2 linked regions of the Flectobacillus major DSM 103 genome follow. The protein of the gene in region 1 interacts with the protein of each later gene in a pairwise test. Links are inferred from orthologs where the notes say so. Each region holds a gene or a part of one and is shown in the gene's direction. Other genes may lie near its edges.

Region 1 (8,419 bases):
ATCACCTTTTAGAAAGTTGTTATTTTTGAATCCAGCTTTTTCAAATGACCATGAGGGCAAAGATTTGCTAGGATTGAGTAAGGTATCTTTTAGCATTTCGGAAAGAGAAACACCTACTGAAAACAAAATCTTGCTACCATCGGGCGAAAAAGTAGGATTTGAAGCCCCTTGTTTGAGGTCGGTTAATTGAAATGCCTCACCGCCGTCGAGGGGCATCACAAATATCTGTGATTTTCCTTTTACCCCACGAGCAAAAGTAATTTGTTTGCCATCGGGCGACCACGATGCACCGCCAACGCTTTCAGTACCACGGGTGAGTTGTTTGGTACTTTGGAAGTCGGTAAGCCAAAGGTGCGAACGGTAATCGTATTCACCTTTATTGTCTTCGCTAATTTCGTTGGTACGTAAGGCATAAATTGCTTTTTTTCCATCTGGGGCAATACTTACCGCTCCAACTTGTTTGATTTTGGTCATGTCGGTTACCAATACCTTATCTTTACCTGTTTGGGCAAAAATACTATTGGAAAGTACGAGCAATACGACTGATATTTTTTTTATCATGTTAATGAAGTTGTTGGTTAAAAAAAGACGAGAACGTCTTTTGGTGTGGATAATTGAGAGGTAATTCTATTAATAACAAAACTAACAAAAAAGGTTGTTTCTTGGTAGAAACAACCTTTTTTATCGCTATAAGCCCTATTTTCTTCCACCAATGAATCGAAAACAGACCATTTTAATTATCATTTTGTGTTTTGGTATCTACCCTAACTCGGCCATCGGCATCGCGTACTACTTGTAAGTACGAATGTTTTTGGGGAGTATCCTTATTGACTTCTTTGGTTTTTTCAGCAACAGGTTTGGCTTCGGTTGTATAAGCAAGCTCTTTTTGTGAAGCTAGAATAGTTGTTTCCTTTTGGGGAGTAACCGAAACTTTTGAGGGCAGGTCGCTAGTGAATGAGTTGGTATTGTTGGTAGTATTGCCAGAACTCACACGGATTCGACCTTCAGCGTCGGTGTATACATTTAAGTATTCGTGTCGGTTGGAGTTGCTAGGGCTATTGTTTTCTGTAGGAGTAGCAGGCGTATTGCTTGCTAGTGTAGTTTTTTCAGGATTGCCCGAAGCATCTATTTTATAGTTGCCGTTAATATCCTTTATTACCCTAATATACTTATGTTGTTGGCTAGAATCGGCCGAATTGTATATTTTTTGAGGAGCTGTTTCTACTATCAAAGGTTGGTTGGTTTGAATAGGCAAAACCTTTGGGGCTGATGCTACAGTAGGCGTAGCTTGATAAGCAGTATCTAAAATCATTTTGCCATCTTTCATCTCAAACTTGATGGGCAAATGCTGTCGAAACTCACGAGTAAAATCGCCTTTAGCGCCAGGTTCGTACGATGCCAATACGTATGCAGGGTTGTCCATGGCAATCACCTTAATTTGAATATCAGCTTCTCCATTGGCTAGTAGCTCCAAGTCACGAGCTGCCACAAACGATAAATCCAATACACGACTGTAAGCAAAAGGCCCTCTGTCGTTTACTTTTACCACAACGGTTTTGTTGTTAGTAGTATTGGTAACTTCCAAAATAGTATTGAATGGTAGGGTTCGATGTGCCGCTGTGTATTCTTCACGGCTGTAGGGTTCACCACTTGATGTCATTCGACCATGAAATTTGTCAGCATAATAAGAGGCTCGGCCATAATACTTTTCACCAACTTGAGCTTTTGCTTGACAATTACACCACAACACAACGCCAAATAGTAATACATACTTGAATATCCTCATAGAATTACGGTTTAAATATTTGAAAAAAGTAAACGCTTGATGTGCTTTTGCACGAAAGAATAAGCATACTTTAACAGAAACAAAGAAGCACCACTGAATGTGGGATTACGGTATTATATAGTACGTTCCAAGGAAGGAAAACATTTTGCAAAGGTAATAAAAAATTTTATATATCTGACTATCAAAAAATTAGCTTTTGCTTTTTTCTTAATAACAGTATGAAATAGTAGTTTTGAAACATCAATACCAAATTTTATATAAGAAAAAAGGGTACGCTTCAAGCAAGAAGCATACCCTTTTTTATATCATTATTGGCTTGAAAAAGCCAAAATGGAGACTTTCTATCTGTTGGCAATCTCAACATACTCGCGAGGAGTAGCCCCAACATATACTTGACGTGGACGACCGATAGGCTCTTTGTTTGATTTCATTTCTTTCCACTGAGCAATCCAACCTGGCAAACGACCAATCGCAAACATTACTGTAAACATATTGGTAGGAATACCTAAAGCACGGTAAATAATGCCTGAGTAGAAGTCAACGTTTGGATATAACTTGCGTTGAACAAAATACGGGTCGTTAAGAGCTGCTTCTTCTAATTTTTTTGCAATTTCCAAAATAGGGTCGTTTACACCTAATTTAGCCAAAACATCGTCTGCTGCTTTTTTGATGATTTTAGCACGAGGGTCGAAGTTTTTGTAAACACGGTGGCCAAAGCCCATCAAACGGAAGCCAGACGTTTTGTCTTTTGCCATAGCAATAAACTTATCTGTATCGCCACCGTCAGCTTTGATAGCTTCTAGCATTTCAATTACCTCTTGGTTGGCACCACCATGAAGAGGCCCCGAAAGGGCATTGATACCTGCCGAAATAGAAGCATATAAACTTGCATGTGACGAACCCACCAAGCGAACTGTAGAAGTAGAACAGTTTTGCTCGTGGTCGGCATGAAGAATTAAGAGCTTGTTCAATGCCGCAGAAACCACAGGGTCAACAGTATAGTCTTCTACTGGCAAAGCAAACATCATTTGTAAGAAGTTTGAACAATAATCCAGCGAATTTTTAGGATAGTTGATTGGGTGTCCTTGAGATTTTTTGTAAGACCAAGTAGCCATTGAAGGCATTTTTGACAACAAACGGATAATGTTAAGCTCGTCAGAACCAGCTTTATCGCCTGTGTAAAAAGCAGACATTGCACATACCATTGCTGATAAAACGCCCATTGGGTGAGCATTTACAGGGAAGCCTTCAAAAATCTTACGCATATCCTCATTGACGATAGTGTGCATTTTGATTTCTGTCTCAAACGAGGCATATTGCTCTGCAGTAGGCAATTCACCATAAATCAAGAGATAAGCAACTTCCAAGAAAGTAGCTTTTTCAGCTAATTCTTCGATAGAGTACCCTCTGTAACGAAGAATTCCTAATTCGCCATCCAAAAATGTGATGGCACTTTTTGTGGCACCTGTATTCTTGTAACCTGAGTCAATTGTGATATAACCTGTCTCGTCACGGAGCTTGGCAATATCAATTGCTTTTTCATCTTCAGTTCCTGTGATAACAGGCAACTGAATGCGTTTATCACCTAATGATAGTTCTGCAAAATCTGACATAACCTATATATTATTTGGCTTAACCTTTTGAAAATTTGTTTTTATTTTGACGAAGCGAAATTACTGAAAATTGCCTTTAGCAAGGCATTCCTCTAGTGTTTCTTTGGTAAATTTAGATACATATATAAATTGTACAATTTTACTAGACCTAATAATGATTCCCAAAAGAATGTTTATGCAAGATAATCACGAAATTTGAAACCTTCATTACCTTTGTTAAAAGTTGTGAAATAAATAATTTTTGCCATAAAAATTCTACGAATAATTAAATAAAACGCTGCAAAACTCGTATTGTTGAGGCCAGTTATACCTACTTTTTAATTTGATTTATTATAATTTTTGTTTAAAATACCATACTCAAAATTGAATAAAATGCTTATAAACTATCAAAATACCGTAACAGAGCGTTTTTTAAGATACGTTCAGATTGACACCCAGTCGAACCCTGCTTCCGAGACTCAGCCTTCTACCGAAAAACAGAAACATTTAAGCCAATTATTGGTGAAAGAATTGCAAGAAATGGGCATTACCGATGCCCAACTCGACGAATATGGCTATGTATATGCCACGATTCCTGCCAATACTACCAAAAATGTACCAGTATTGTGTTTTTGTGCGCACGTTGATACCTCGCCAGATTGTTCGGGACAAGGCGTAAAACCCATTATTCATACCAATTATCAAGGACAAGATTTGATGCTACCCGACGACACCACTCAGGTGATTCGCTTAAAAGAACATGTTGACTTGGCTGAGCAAATCGGTAATGATATTATAACTGCTAGTGGCACTACTTTGTTGGGTGCCGATAACAAAGCGGGGGTTGCCGAAATTATGGATGCAGCCTATTATTTAATGACGCATCCGAATATACAACGTGGTAAAGTACGAATATTGTTCACGCCCGATGAAGAAATTGGTAGAGGTACTGCCAAGGTCGACCTTGCCAAACTAGGGGCTGATTATGGTTATACCATTGATGGTGAAACACTTGGCTCGCTGGAAGATGAGACTTTTTCGGCCGATGGCGTTATCATAAAAATTACAGGGGTTAGTCAACATCCGGGATTTGCCAAGGGCAAAATGGAAAGTGCTTTGAAAATTGCAGCTCAAATTGTGGCCAATTTGCCCCAAGAAAAACTTTCGCCCGAAACCACCGAAGGGAAAGAAGGCTTTATTCATCCTGTAGGAATATCGGGGGCGGTAGAACAAGCCGAAGTGTCGTTTATTATTCGTGATTTTACTGATAGTGCTTTGCAGGCTCATGAAGCTATTTTGAAAAATATTATGGACGAGGTACTGCTGTCGTATCCCAACTCGAAGGCTACTTTTGAAGTACACGAGCAATACCGCAATATGAAAGTAATACTCGACCAATACCCCTCTGTTATTCAAAATGCCATTGAGGGTATCGAAAGAAGTGGTATCAAGGCCAAACAAATGAGTATTCGTGGAGGTACAGATGGTTCTCGCTTGTCGTTTATGGGTTTGCCTTGCCCTAATATTTTTGCAGGCGAACATGCTTTTCATGGCAAACATGAATGGGTTTCGGTACAAGACATGGAAAAGGCCGTAGAAACGATTGTTAATATTTGTCGTGTTTGGGAAGAAAAAGCCTAATGAAAAACTTGTTAGCCTTTTTTATGTATTACTCCCGTCAGATTTTGGTATTTTTGGGAAATGAAATTTTAGCCTGCTAGCTCTGTAGCTCAGATAGCAGCGGTGATGAGAATCTATAAGTGACTGATTTTATGATAATACGTATATCAATCGGTCATGTAAAAGTGTTGATTGTCAGAAAGTTTTATTCAACACGCATTATTAATTACCTTTCTTTATGAAAAAACTGTTTCTTCTCGACGCAATGGCGTTGATATATCGAGCCCATTTTGCGTTCCAGAAAACGCCTAGAATCACCTCTAAGGGCTTGAATACAAGTGCTGTGTTTGGTTTTACTAATACTTTGCTTGAGATTTTGGCAAAAGAAAAACCAACACACATCGGGGTAGCTTTTGATACGCCTAAGCCAACTTTTCGACATATTCAGTTTGAGGCATATAAGGCTCAGCGACAAGAACAACCCGAAGATATTACTGTGGCTATTCCGTATGTAAAACGCCTTTTAGATGCCATGAATATTCCAAAGCTTATCATGGATGGCTACGAGGCCGACGATGTTATTGGTACTATTGCCAAAAGGGCTGTGCGTGAACACGACGATATAGAGGTGTATATGATGACTCCCGATAAAGATTATGGCCAGTTGGTAGAGGAACGTATCAAAATGTATAAACCTGCCTTTATGGGAAAAGGGGTAGAGGTATTGGGGCCTGCCGAAATTTGTGAACGATGGGGTATCAAAAGTGTTGATCAAGTAATTGATATTCTTGGCCTTATGGGTGATGCTGTCGATAATATCCCTGGTATTCCTGGCATTGGAGAAAAAACCGCTCAGAAACTTATTGAGGAGTATGGCTCGGTCGAAAACTTGATTGCCAATGTTGATAAACTAAAAGGTAAACAAAAGGAAAATGTAATCAACTTTGCTCAGCAAGGGCTTTTGTCTAAAGAGTTGGCTACAATATTGTGTGAAGTACCAATTGATTTCATCGAAGACGATCTGCGTATGTCGGAAGTGAATAAAGATGCTCTTTCGGCATTATTGGACGAACTGGAGTTTAGAACGCTTCGCAAAAGAATGTTAGGTGAAGACACCGAGGCTGTTACGCCAAAAGAAGAAACTTCGCCCAAAGCCGCCAAAGCTCAGGCCAGTGGTCAGATGGACTTGTTTGGTAGCTTGGTACAAGAAAAAACCTTGCCTTTGAGCAGTCCAAGCGTTGAGCTTGCAACCAAAGGCAATATTCATAATACCGTTCATGAATATCACTTAATTAATACGCCCGAACTCAGACAAAACTTAGTGCATTTTCTGAGTATTCAAGATAGCCTTTGTTTTGATACCGAAACCACCAATATCGATGCCGTAGAAGCTGAATTGGTAGGTTTGGCTTTTGCCTATCGTGCTGGCGAAGCATTTTATGTGCCTATTCCCGAAAATAGAGAAGATGCTCAGGCGATTTTGAATGAATTTAAGCCTGTATTTGAAAATGAAAGTATCGAAAAAATAGCTCAAAATATTAAATATGACTTGATGGTTTTGCAGCAATACGGTGTTTCGGTAAAAGGAAAACTCTACGATACTATGCTGGCACATTACCTTATCGAGCCAGACAAACGCCATAATATGGATATTTTGGCAGAAGATTTTTTGAATTATACGCCAGTATCTATTGAAGAACTCATCGGAAAAAAAGGAGCAAAGCAAGGCAATATGCGTGATGTTGACTTTGAAAAAATCAAAGAATATGCTGCCGAAGATGCTGATATTACTCTTCAGTTAAAACAAAAGCTACATCCTATTTTAGCTGAAAGTACAAGTGCCATCAAATTGTTTGAGGAGGTAGAAATGCCCCTTACACAGGTGCTTACCGATATCGAGCTAGAGGGTATTCGTATTGATACCGAGTTTTTGGCAGATATGTCCAAAACCCTTGAAAGCGATATGCGTGTAGTACAAGACCGTGTATTTGAACTGGCTGGAGTTGATTTTAATATTGGTTCGCCCAAACAATTAGGGGAGGTGCTTTTTGAAAAGCTTAAACTAGACCCTAAGGCCAAAAAAACCAAAACAGGGCAATATATGACGGGCGAAGAAATTTTGTCGAAACTCGAAGGTGAACATGAAATTGCTCGTAAGATTTTGGATTTCAGAGAATTACAAAAGCTAAAGTCCACTTATGTTGATGCCCTCCCTTTGCTGATTTCGCCACGAACAGGACGTATTCATACTTCTTTTAATCAGGCCGTGGCTGTAACAGGGCGTTTGTCGAGTACCAATCCCAACTTACAGAATATTCCGATAAGAACCCCTCGTGGGCGTGAAATCAGAAAGGCGTTTATTCCTCGTAATGAAGAGTTTCAGATATTGTCGGCCGATTATTCGCAAATAGAATTGCGTATTATGGCGGCTTTTGCTCAGGACGAATCTATGATAGAGGCTTTTAATCAGGGACGTGACATTCACGCTACTACTGCTGCCAAAGTGTTTAATGTAAGCCTCGACGAAGTAACGCCAGATATGCGTAGAAAAGCCAAAACGGTTAACTTTGGTATTATTTATGGTGTTTCGGCATTTGGATTGTCACAACAAATAGATATTTCTCGTACCGAAGCCAAAGAAATTATAGATAGCTATTGGCGTGAGTTTCCATCTATCAAAAAATACATGGATTCGGCGGTGATCAAAGCTCGTGATATGGGCTATGTCGAAACGGTCTTAGGCAGAAGGCGTTACCTCCGAGATATTAACGCTCAGAATATGGTAGAACGCGGTTTTGCCGAACGGAACGCTATCAATGCTCCTATTCAAGGCTCGGCAGCCGACATGATAAAAGTGGCTATGATAAAGGTGAATAATTTTATCAAAAAAGAAAAACTCAAGTCACGCATGATTTTGACAGTACATGATGAATTGGTTTTTGATGCACATATTTCGGAAATAGACTTGCTCAAAGAAAATGTCAATAACCTTATGATTCATGCTATTGAGTTTCCTGTAAAAATGGAAACTGGTATTGGGCTTGGTGCCAATTGGTTAGAGGCTCACTAATCCGACAATGTCGTAACCTTACAAGTCTTAATTAGGACTTGTAGGATTCAAAAATCAGTATTAACGTACATTAGCAAGCACGAAGATTTGGAAATAACAATGAGTCGATTTTCGAGCTTGTTTAATCATTGATATTTATGTTGAAAAAAGAGGTTGCAGTAGTGATTCCAATGTACAAAGCGGTGCTAAGCAATGGCGAAAGGAGGTCGCTTGAACGCTGTGTCTCAGTATTGAAAAACCACCCTATGATAATCGCAAAACCTGAGCATTTGGATTTGTCGGCTTTGTTGGTACAATATGACAATTTGAGTGTTGAAAATTTCCCGTCTATGTATTTTGCTGATATTCAGG
Region 2 (6,963 bases), 3.6 Mb from region 1 along the record:
AACAAGGCGAAGAGATAATGGAACTCTTCAAAATCTTGAATCAAGAAGAAGGGGTAACTATTGTACAAGTAACGCATTCTGAGAAAAACGCCGCTTATGCCAATCGCACTATCGAGCTATTGGACGGACGAATTGTATAGCATAGCCAATACTTTTTATGAGGACAAACAAGTAAAAACTGCCTAAAAATTGTTTTTTGAATCAAAACTTACCGCTCAATAGAATACCACGCTAGTGAAGGGGGGATTTCAAAACCTTTTTGGTTCATTTAAGGAAGTTTATGAGTATTTTTGCTTGCTGTAAAGGAATACACGTGTTTTCTTTACTTATTCTTAATTTTTTGTCCCAGAAAAAGCATGAGGTTGTTAAGTATAATACTGTCATTTACGCTACTCTGTTGGTCGCAGTATGTAAAAGGACAAGAGGCTACGTTTTATTCAGAACGAAAATATTCAAAAGTAGAGTTAAGAGCTGATTTTAGGTTTTTGAGAAGGATATTAGAGGAGGCTCATCCAGGGCTAGGCAAATACACTTCAAAAGAAGCCATGGATGGGGCTTTTGAAGATACTTATAAAAAAATAGGAGATGAAATGACCGAAAAGGAGTTTGGGCTATTGTTGAAACCCCTCATTATCAAGATTCGATGCGGGCATACTGACCTCCTATTTTCGCCAGAAATGCGAAAATTTACCCGCATTCAGAATCGAGCATGGACTATTCCTTTTTCATTTTTTATTCAAGGCGATAGGCTATTTATAGCTAAAAATGAATCTAACGATGCCTCTATCGAGCTAGGTACAGAAGTACTAGCTATAGAAGAAAATACAGCAGGAAAGATATTGCGAACATTACGCAAATACCTTCCAGCAGATGGCTACGGCGAAGCCTTTAAAGATGCCACCTTAGAAGCGGGTTTCTTTGAAGATTACTATATTGATATTTTTGGAGGAAAAGAACAATACCACTTTACCCTCAAAAATCAACAAGAAACACGCATTGTTTATCCTGAATTAAAAGCAAAAAGCATTCCTAATCGTTTGCCAAGGCTATCGAAAGAAGACGAGCTGGCAAGGCGATTGAATCGTTTAAGAAGCCTAACGTTTCCGACCGAAGTTAGCTCAACGGCAATACTCAAAATATCGAGCTTTTCTTACGACGATTATGAATCTTTCTTGATGACCCATGAACGCTTTTTTCGAGAAATTGAGCAAAACAATATCACTAATTTAATCATTGATTTAAGGCAAAATTCGGGAGGAAATCATGAAATAGCCTTGGATTTGATGAAGTATCTGGCCGACAGTACTTTTGTTCTTACGGCTCATGCCGAAGCACCAGTATTAATTCCATCGTTTATTGTAAATAATGACGTGGAGCAACAAGATGCCAACCGAGCTTTTTCAGAAAGAATTGTAAAGAAATGTGGCGAAGGTACGTATTGCTTGAATATTCCATCTGTAGGAAAACATAAGCCCTACGAGCAATATCGTTTTAAGGGTAATGTGTATGTACTTATAGGCGAGCAGACTTTTTCGGCAGCCTCAAGCTTTGTTGCAAGTCTAAAAGCACAACGAAAAATTACCTTGGTAGGACGCGAAACTGGAGGAGGTGAAGAGGGGTGCAATGGTGGTGTTATCTCGACAGTGGTACTGCCTTATTCAAAGCTAAGGCTACAATTTCCTCATTTTAGAATTACAACTGCCCTCAAGTCGCTTAATATTGGGCAAGGAGTAAGCCCCGATGTAGATGTACAATATACCATTTTGGAAAGGCTCAATAAAGTTGACCTCGAACTTACTCGAACTTTTGATTTAATCAAAAAAACAGAATTGAGTAGGCTAGGTACAAAATAGAAGCAACATTTCAGCATAGCTGAGTAAAGATAAATTTAGTTTTGGTTTAAGTGAGTTATAGTCGCATCGTGATATTCACGATGCGACTTTTATGTTTGATTACGTAGCTAATTTATTGGTACACAATTAGGGTCAACTTATATGACTCGTCTGAGAGTCAGGGTTGTTACAATTAATTCAGGCCCTCTTTTTATTACAAAATTGATAGGTTTTCCTTCCCCTTTCTGGAATAGTTTATAGATTTCGGTAATAGTAATATCTTGCGATGATTTGTTGTTGATAAACAGTACACGGTCGCCTTCTTTAAGCCCAGCCATTTCTGCTGGCGAATTTTGTTCAACTTTTTCAATATGAAATTCATGGTAGTCTTTACCTTTGGCCATCAGTTCAAGCCCAGTCATATTGTGTTCAAAAGGCTCTTTGAGGCGTTTGTTTGAGGTTTTTAACACAATATATGAATCACGATAATTAAAAGTAATTTTAAATCGCCTCAAAAACTCACAGCCAATATTACCGTTGCGATTCATTGCCGACAAGCCAGCCCTTACCTTGTACGACGAACTGTCGGGAAAAGATGCTACTAGATTTTGGAGTGTATATTTCCCAATTCGGAGCTGTTTTACACGGCCAAGCTTGCCATTGATAATCCCACTAAGCCCACGTCCTAATTGAGCATTTACAAGTTTTTTGGGTAATACAATGCCATTGCTTTGGTTGGCATCCAACGATATAGCATGGCCAGCCCCAGTATCTAAAATAACCTTCAATGGTAATGTTTTTGAGCTATCAACAAGCTCCATCATGTTGAGATAAGGCTTATTGTCTTCAATAGTTATAGGAAAACGCTCGCCTTTAGAAGGTTTATATTTATACGTTTCGGGGTTTTGAATAATAATCTGATGAGCTGCAAAGTCGATAGTAACAACAAACCGATTAAATAAGTCATAGCCAATAATTCCGTGAATAGGTCGGCCTACAAATTCGCTCAGCTTGAGCATATCCGAACTCAGGGTAACAATATTTTGGCGATAGCCCGTAACCTCACCCAATAGAATGGTGTTGTTAAGAATAATACTGGCTTCGAGGTCGCCGCCTATGCCAGCACCTGCAAGTTTTACTTTGCGAACTCCCTTTAATTGCTGTTTTTGTAGACAAGCAGGATCTGTGACAATAATCGAACTTACACCTGTGTCTAGGATAAAATGTAGCGTGTCAGAATTGTTGATTTTTAGTGGAATAATAATCAGATTGGCTTGAAGCTCGAAGGGGATTTTAGACACCTTTCTTTTCTTAGAAAGCTGAAAACCAAACTTTTCCTCTTGATTTGTATCATTGTTTGAGCCTGAAATATTGTTGTTGTGTGACCAATGCGAATGACTATTCGTCAATACTGGGTAGTTTGGAAAAGCAAATAGCTGGCTGTTATATGCCAATAAAATGACCAGCCAAAGAAATCTTGTGATTTTTAAAGTTTTCATATCCTTGTCTGTTTAGCATATACCTAATTTACAGGATATTATCAGAAAATGCAAATATTTTTCCTGTAAAAAAACAATTTTAAATTTGAAAAATTATAGCACACTTGGTTTTATACAAATCACTAATGTAAAATAAAAATTGAAACTACACATAACACAATCTAGTTGAAGTATTTGTTAAAAGTTGAAAGTAGATAAAAGCAACTATATATATTGATGATATTACTTTTTGCTTGTTAACTTTGTGTTTTGCCAGAATATACTTGTATTCAGTGAAATAACGCTCCGCCAAGGTGCATTAAGGAGATTAGATAAAGTAGTTGTGTTAGTTTCCCATAAAAAACCATAATATCATGCCCAAAGTAGTTAAATTATGCTTAATGTGCTCAATCGTTAGCACAACATTGCTTTCTTGTGTAAGTAATCAAAAATACAAGGATTTATTGCAAGACAAAGACCGACTGGATGTTAATGTTGAGCGAGCACACAAAGAAATTCGAGAGTTGAAAGAAACCAAAATTGTGCTTGAAGACCAGATAAAGTATAAAAATACGGAAATCACGAAGCTAGAAGCACAGGTAAATTCGATTAAAAAACAAGCCGATGCAATGGACAAACGTTTTTCTGAGCTAGATGAGCAAATGAAAAAAATGAGTACCGAATTAGACCATAAAAGGTCGGAGAGTGCTCAGCTAGTGGCTAGCTATGAAAGAAAAATTACAGAATTACAACAATGGGCCAATAAGCTTAAAACTAAAAAGAAAGCTAGAAAAAAGTAAAATAGGAACGAAGGTACTTGAAGGGTTTTTGATCAGACCGCCTCTTTGGTGCTATTTATACGGTAGTTTTCTTTATAGAAAGGGGTTCTTATAAGCCCTAATTCAAAACCTCATGAAATAATTGAGGTTTTTTTATTTTGTATCCTTCAAGAAGATAATTTTAGTACATAAATTTGTAACTCAAATAAATATCAACCAAAAAACAGTTGTCTAAAGAATTTGATGATACTTCATACCGATGAATATCATACTTATCTCTCCCCGACTATCTTTAAAATAATGAGAAAAAAAATCGTTGCTGGTAACTGGAAAATGAATAAAACAATGGAAGAAGCGTTGATTTTAGCTTCTGAAGTTGCAAACATGGTAAAAGACGAAGTGTCGACAGATGTAACTGTCGTGATAGCTTCGCCTTCTTTGTATTTGAGTACTTTACAAAAATATGCTGAACCAATCGCCAATTTGAGTATTGCCGCTCAAAACTGCCACCAAAAAGCTTCTGGTGCATTCACAGGCGAAATTTCAGCTCCAATGTTGAAGTCTATTGGGGTGGAGTATGTAATCTTAGGCCACAGCGAACGTCGTCAATACTTTGCCGAAACAAACGAGCAATTGGCAGAAAAAGTAAATATCGCTTTAGAAAACGGTTTGACTCCAATTTTCTGTTGTGGAGAATCTCTAGAACAACGTGAAGCAGGTGGTTTCTTAGAATTTGTAGCTTCTCAGTTAACCGATAGCTTGTTCCATTTGTCGGCTGAAGATTTTGCTAAGGTAGTAATCGCTTACGAACCAATCTGGGCTATTGGTACAGGCGTTACGGCATCGTCTGCTCAAGCTCAAGAAATGCATGCTTATTTGCGTGGACACCTTGCTACGAAATATGGTCAAGAAATCGCTGACAATGCTTCTATTTTATACGGTGGAAGCTGCAACGAGAAAAACGCTCCAGAATTATTTGCTTGTGCCGATATCGACGGTGGGTTGATTGGCGGTGCTTCATTGAAATCTCGTGAATTTACCAATATCGCAAAGTCATACTAAGTCTATGAATGTGTTTGAATGAGCAGTCTTTCTATCAAATACATTTGTTCTTATAATTATCAAAAAGCTCTGGACATATTTGGGTCTGGAGCTTTTTGATTTTGGGGCTTTCAGATAGCTAAACATATCTTCTATTGCTTTGTTAATGTGATACTTACATACTATCGTGATAAATTTTCATGGATGAAGAACTTTTCTGGAAAACAGTGCGTTATATCTTTCCCTATTTCTAAAACATACTAAAACTATGCAAAGAGTAAACGTCACCATTTCGCTTGAATCGTACGATTCAGAAACAGAATTAAGCACCAAAGAACAGTTGCTTTTGATAGAGGCCAGAAAGGCTACTTATAAATCGTATGCCCCTTATTCACAGTTTCATGTGGGGGCAGCCGTACTCTTAGACGACGACACCATTATTACTGCCAATAACCAAGAAAATGCAGCATTTCCTTCGGGTTCTTGTGCCGAACAATCGGCTATATTTTGGGTAGGTGCTAACCACCCCGACAAGCAAATCAAAGCCATTGCTGTGATAGCTCGCCCGGGAAAAGGAGACGATTTTAGAGGAGTTCCACCGTGTGGGGCTTGCCGTCAAGCAATGCTCGAATACGAGGTTCGCCAAAAGCACCCTATTCGCTTATTGATGTTAGGAGCTAATAATCAGGTATTAGTAACCGACTCAATAGGCGATTTGTTGCCCTTGAAATTTGAAGAGTTTTAATAATCAAGAGCCTCAGGTTCGTGACCAATCGCAATATCATGCTGGAGTTTTTAAAAAAAAATACTTTTTCAATCGTCTACGCCTTTTTTTTGGGGCTAATGCCCTTGCTAGTAAGTTCATCTATCACTTACTGGGTGGTTTTTCATGAAGCCCAAATACAGGCTTTTTCTTGGCAAAACTGGGCAGTTATATACCTAATGGCTTGTTTTACAATGTCATTTGCTATGACACCGACAACCTTTGTTGCCTTGCTTAGTGGTTATTTTCTAGGCTGGAGTGCCATTATTCCTGTTTGTCTGAGCTATTGGGTAGCTTCTATTATTGGATTTAAAGTGGCCGAAAAAATTGACGGAGGGCGATTTTTACAAATATTGACTGAAAAGCCAGAAGTAAAAAAAGTAATGAATAATCTTCAAAAGCAAGAATTTAAGATAATACTCTTAGCAAGGTTATCGCCAGTATTGCCTTTTGCCGTTAGTAACCTTATCTTTTCGTTTTCAAGAGCCGACCTTCGCAATTTTATGACAGCAGGTTTTATCGGAATGCTTCCTCGAACACTGCTTTCTCTTTGGCTTGGTACACAAGCCAAAGAAGTCAAAATGCTCTTAGAGCACCCAAGCGAAGGCAGTTTTACACAATTATTGATTATAGGTTTGATTGTAGTATCGGTTTATGGGTTGTTTATCTTGGTAAAAAGAGCCATTGATAGTTCAAAGCAGTAAAAAATATTCTTGTCTCATTTTCAGAATATTAGGATTTTTTTGTACCTTTGCACCCCCAATAAACTGGGAAATTTCACTAAAATTCAATGTGTTTGCCCGCCACATTGATGTAAAGAGGGCTTTTAAGCAAACATGGCTAATCAATTAGCAGATTTCGACTGGGACTTAGTCGGCACAAAAGGTATCGGTGGTGGTTATTCTGCCGAAGAAAGAGCAAGATTAGAAGCTCTTATTGAAGGTACATTAAACCTCGTTACTGAAAAAGAAGTAGTAAAAGGTACAGTTGTAGGTATTACAGACCGTGAAGTGATTTTGAACATCGGTTTCAAATCAGACGGTATGGTTCCAACTTCAGAATTCAGAGAT

Evidence for each region. Proteins that work in one complex are often made in the same cells at the same time.
Region 2: the proteins of pepT (region 1) and tpiA interact in binary tests that used the Escherichia coli proteins (3 or more experiments, as listed by UniProt). The link is inferred for Flectobacillus major DSM 103 from one-to-one orthologs.

Annotation. Positions count from the first base shown.
Region 1 is NZ_KE386491.1:618,908-627,326, forward strand. What follows is about bases 3,075-5,895. They hold pepT (peptidase T), read left to right. Parts: upstream 3,075-3,771; coding sequence 3,772-5,019; downstream 5,020-5,895. Other genes in these bases: FLEMA_RS0104430 (citrate synthase), read right to left, coding at 3,075-3,399; polA (DNA polymerase I), read left to right, coding at 5,237-5,895. Outside these bases: FLEMA_RS0104420 (S9 family peptidase), read right to left, coding at 1-561; FLEMA_RS75885 (septal ring lytic transglycosylase RlpA family protein), read right to left, coding at 734-1,786; more of FLEMA_RS0104430, read right to left, coding at 2,128-3,074; more of polA, read left to right, coding at 5,896-8,068; FLEMA_RS67490 (DUF5672 family protein), read left to right, coding at 8,206-8,419. UniProt on the Escherichia coli protein: Cleaves the N-terminal amino acid of tripeptides.
Region 2 is NZ_KE386491.1:4,193,128-4,200,090, forward strand. The notes cover bases 3,296-6,270. They hold tpiA (triose-phosphate isomerase), read left to right. Parts: upstream 3,296-4,389; coding sequence 4,390-5,151; downstream 5,152-6,270. Other genes in these bases: FLEMA_RS0144635 (aspartyl protease family protein), read right to left, coding at 3,296-3,331; FLEMA_RS72605 (hypothetical protein), read left to right, coding at 3,685-4,110; FLEMA_RS72615 (cytidine deaminase), read left to right, coding at 5,399-5,875; FLEMA_RS72620 (TVP38/TMEM64 family protein), read left to right, coding at 5,914-6,270. Also shown: FLEMA_RS72595 (ABC transporter ATP-binding protein), read left to right, coding at 1-140; FLEMA_RS72600 (S41 family peptidase), read left to right, coding at 357-1,853; more of FLEMA_RS0144635, read right to left, coding at 1,991-3,295; more of FLEMA_RS72620, read left to right, coding at 6,271-6,597; rpsA (30S ribosomal protein S1), read left to right, coding at 6,730-6,963. UniProt on the Escherichia coli protein: Involved in the gluconeogenesis. Catalyzes stereospecifically the conversion of dihydroxyacetone phosphate (DHAP) to D-glyceraldehyde-3-phosphate (G3P).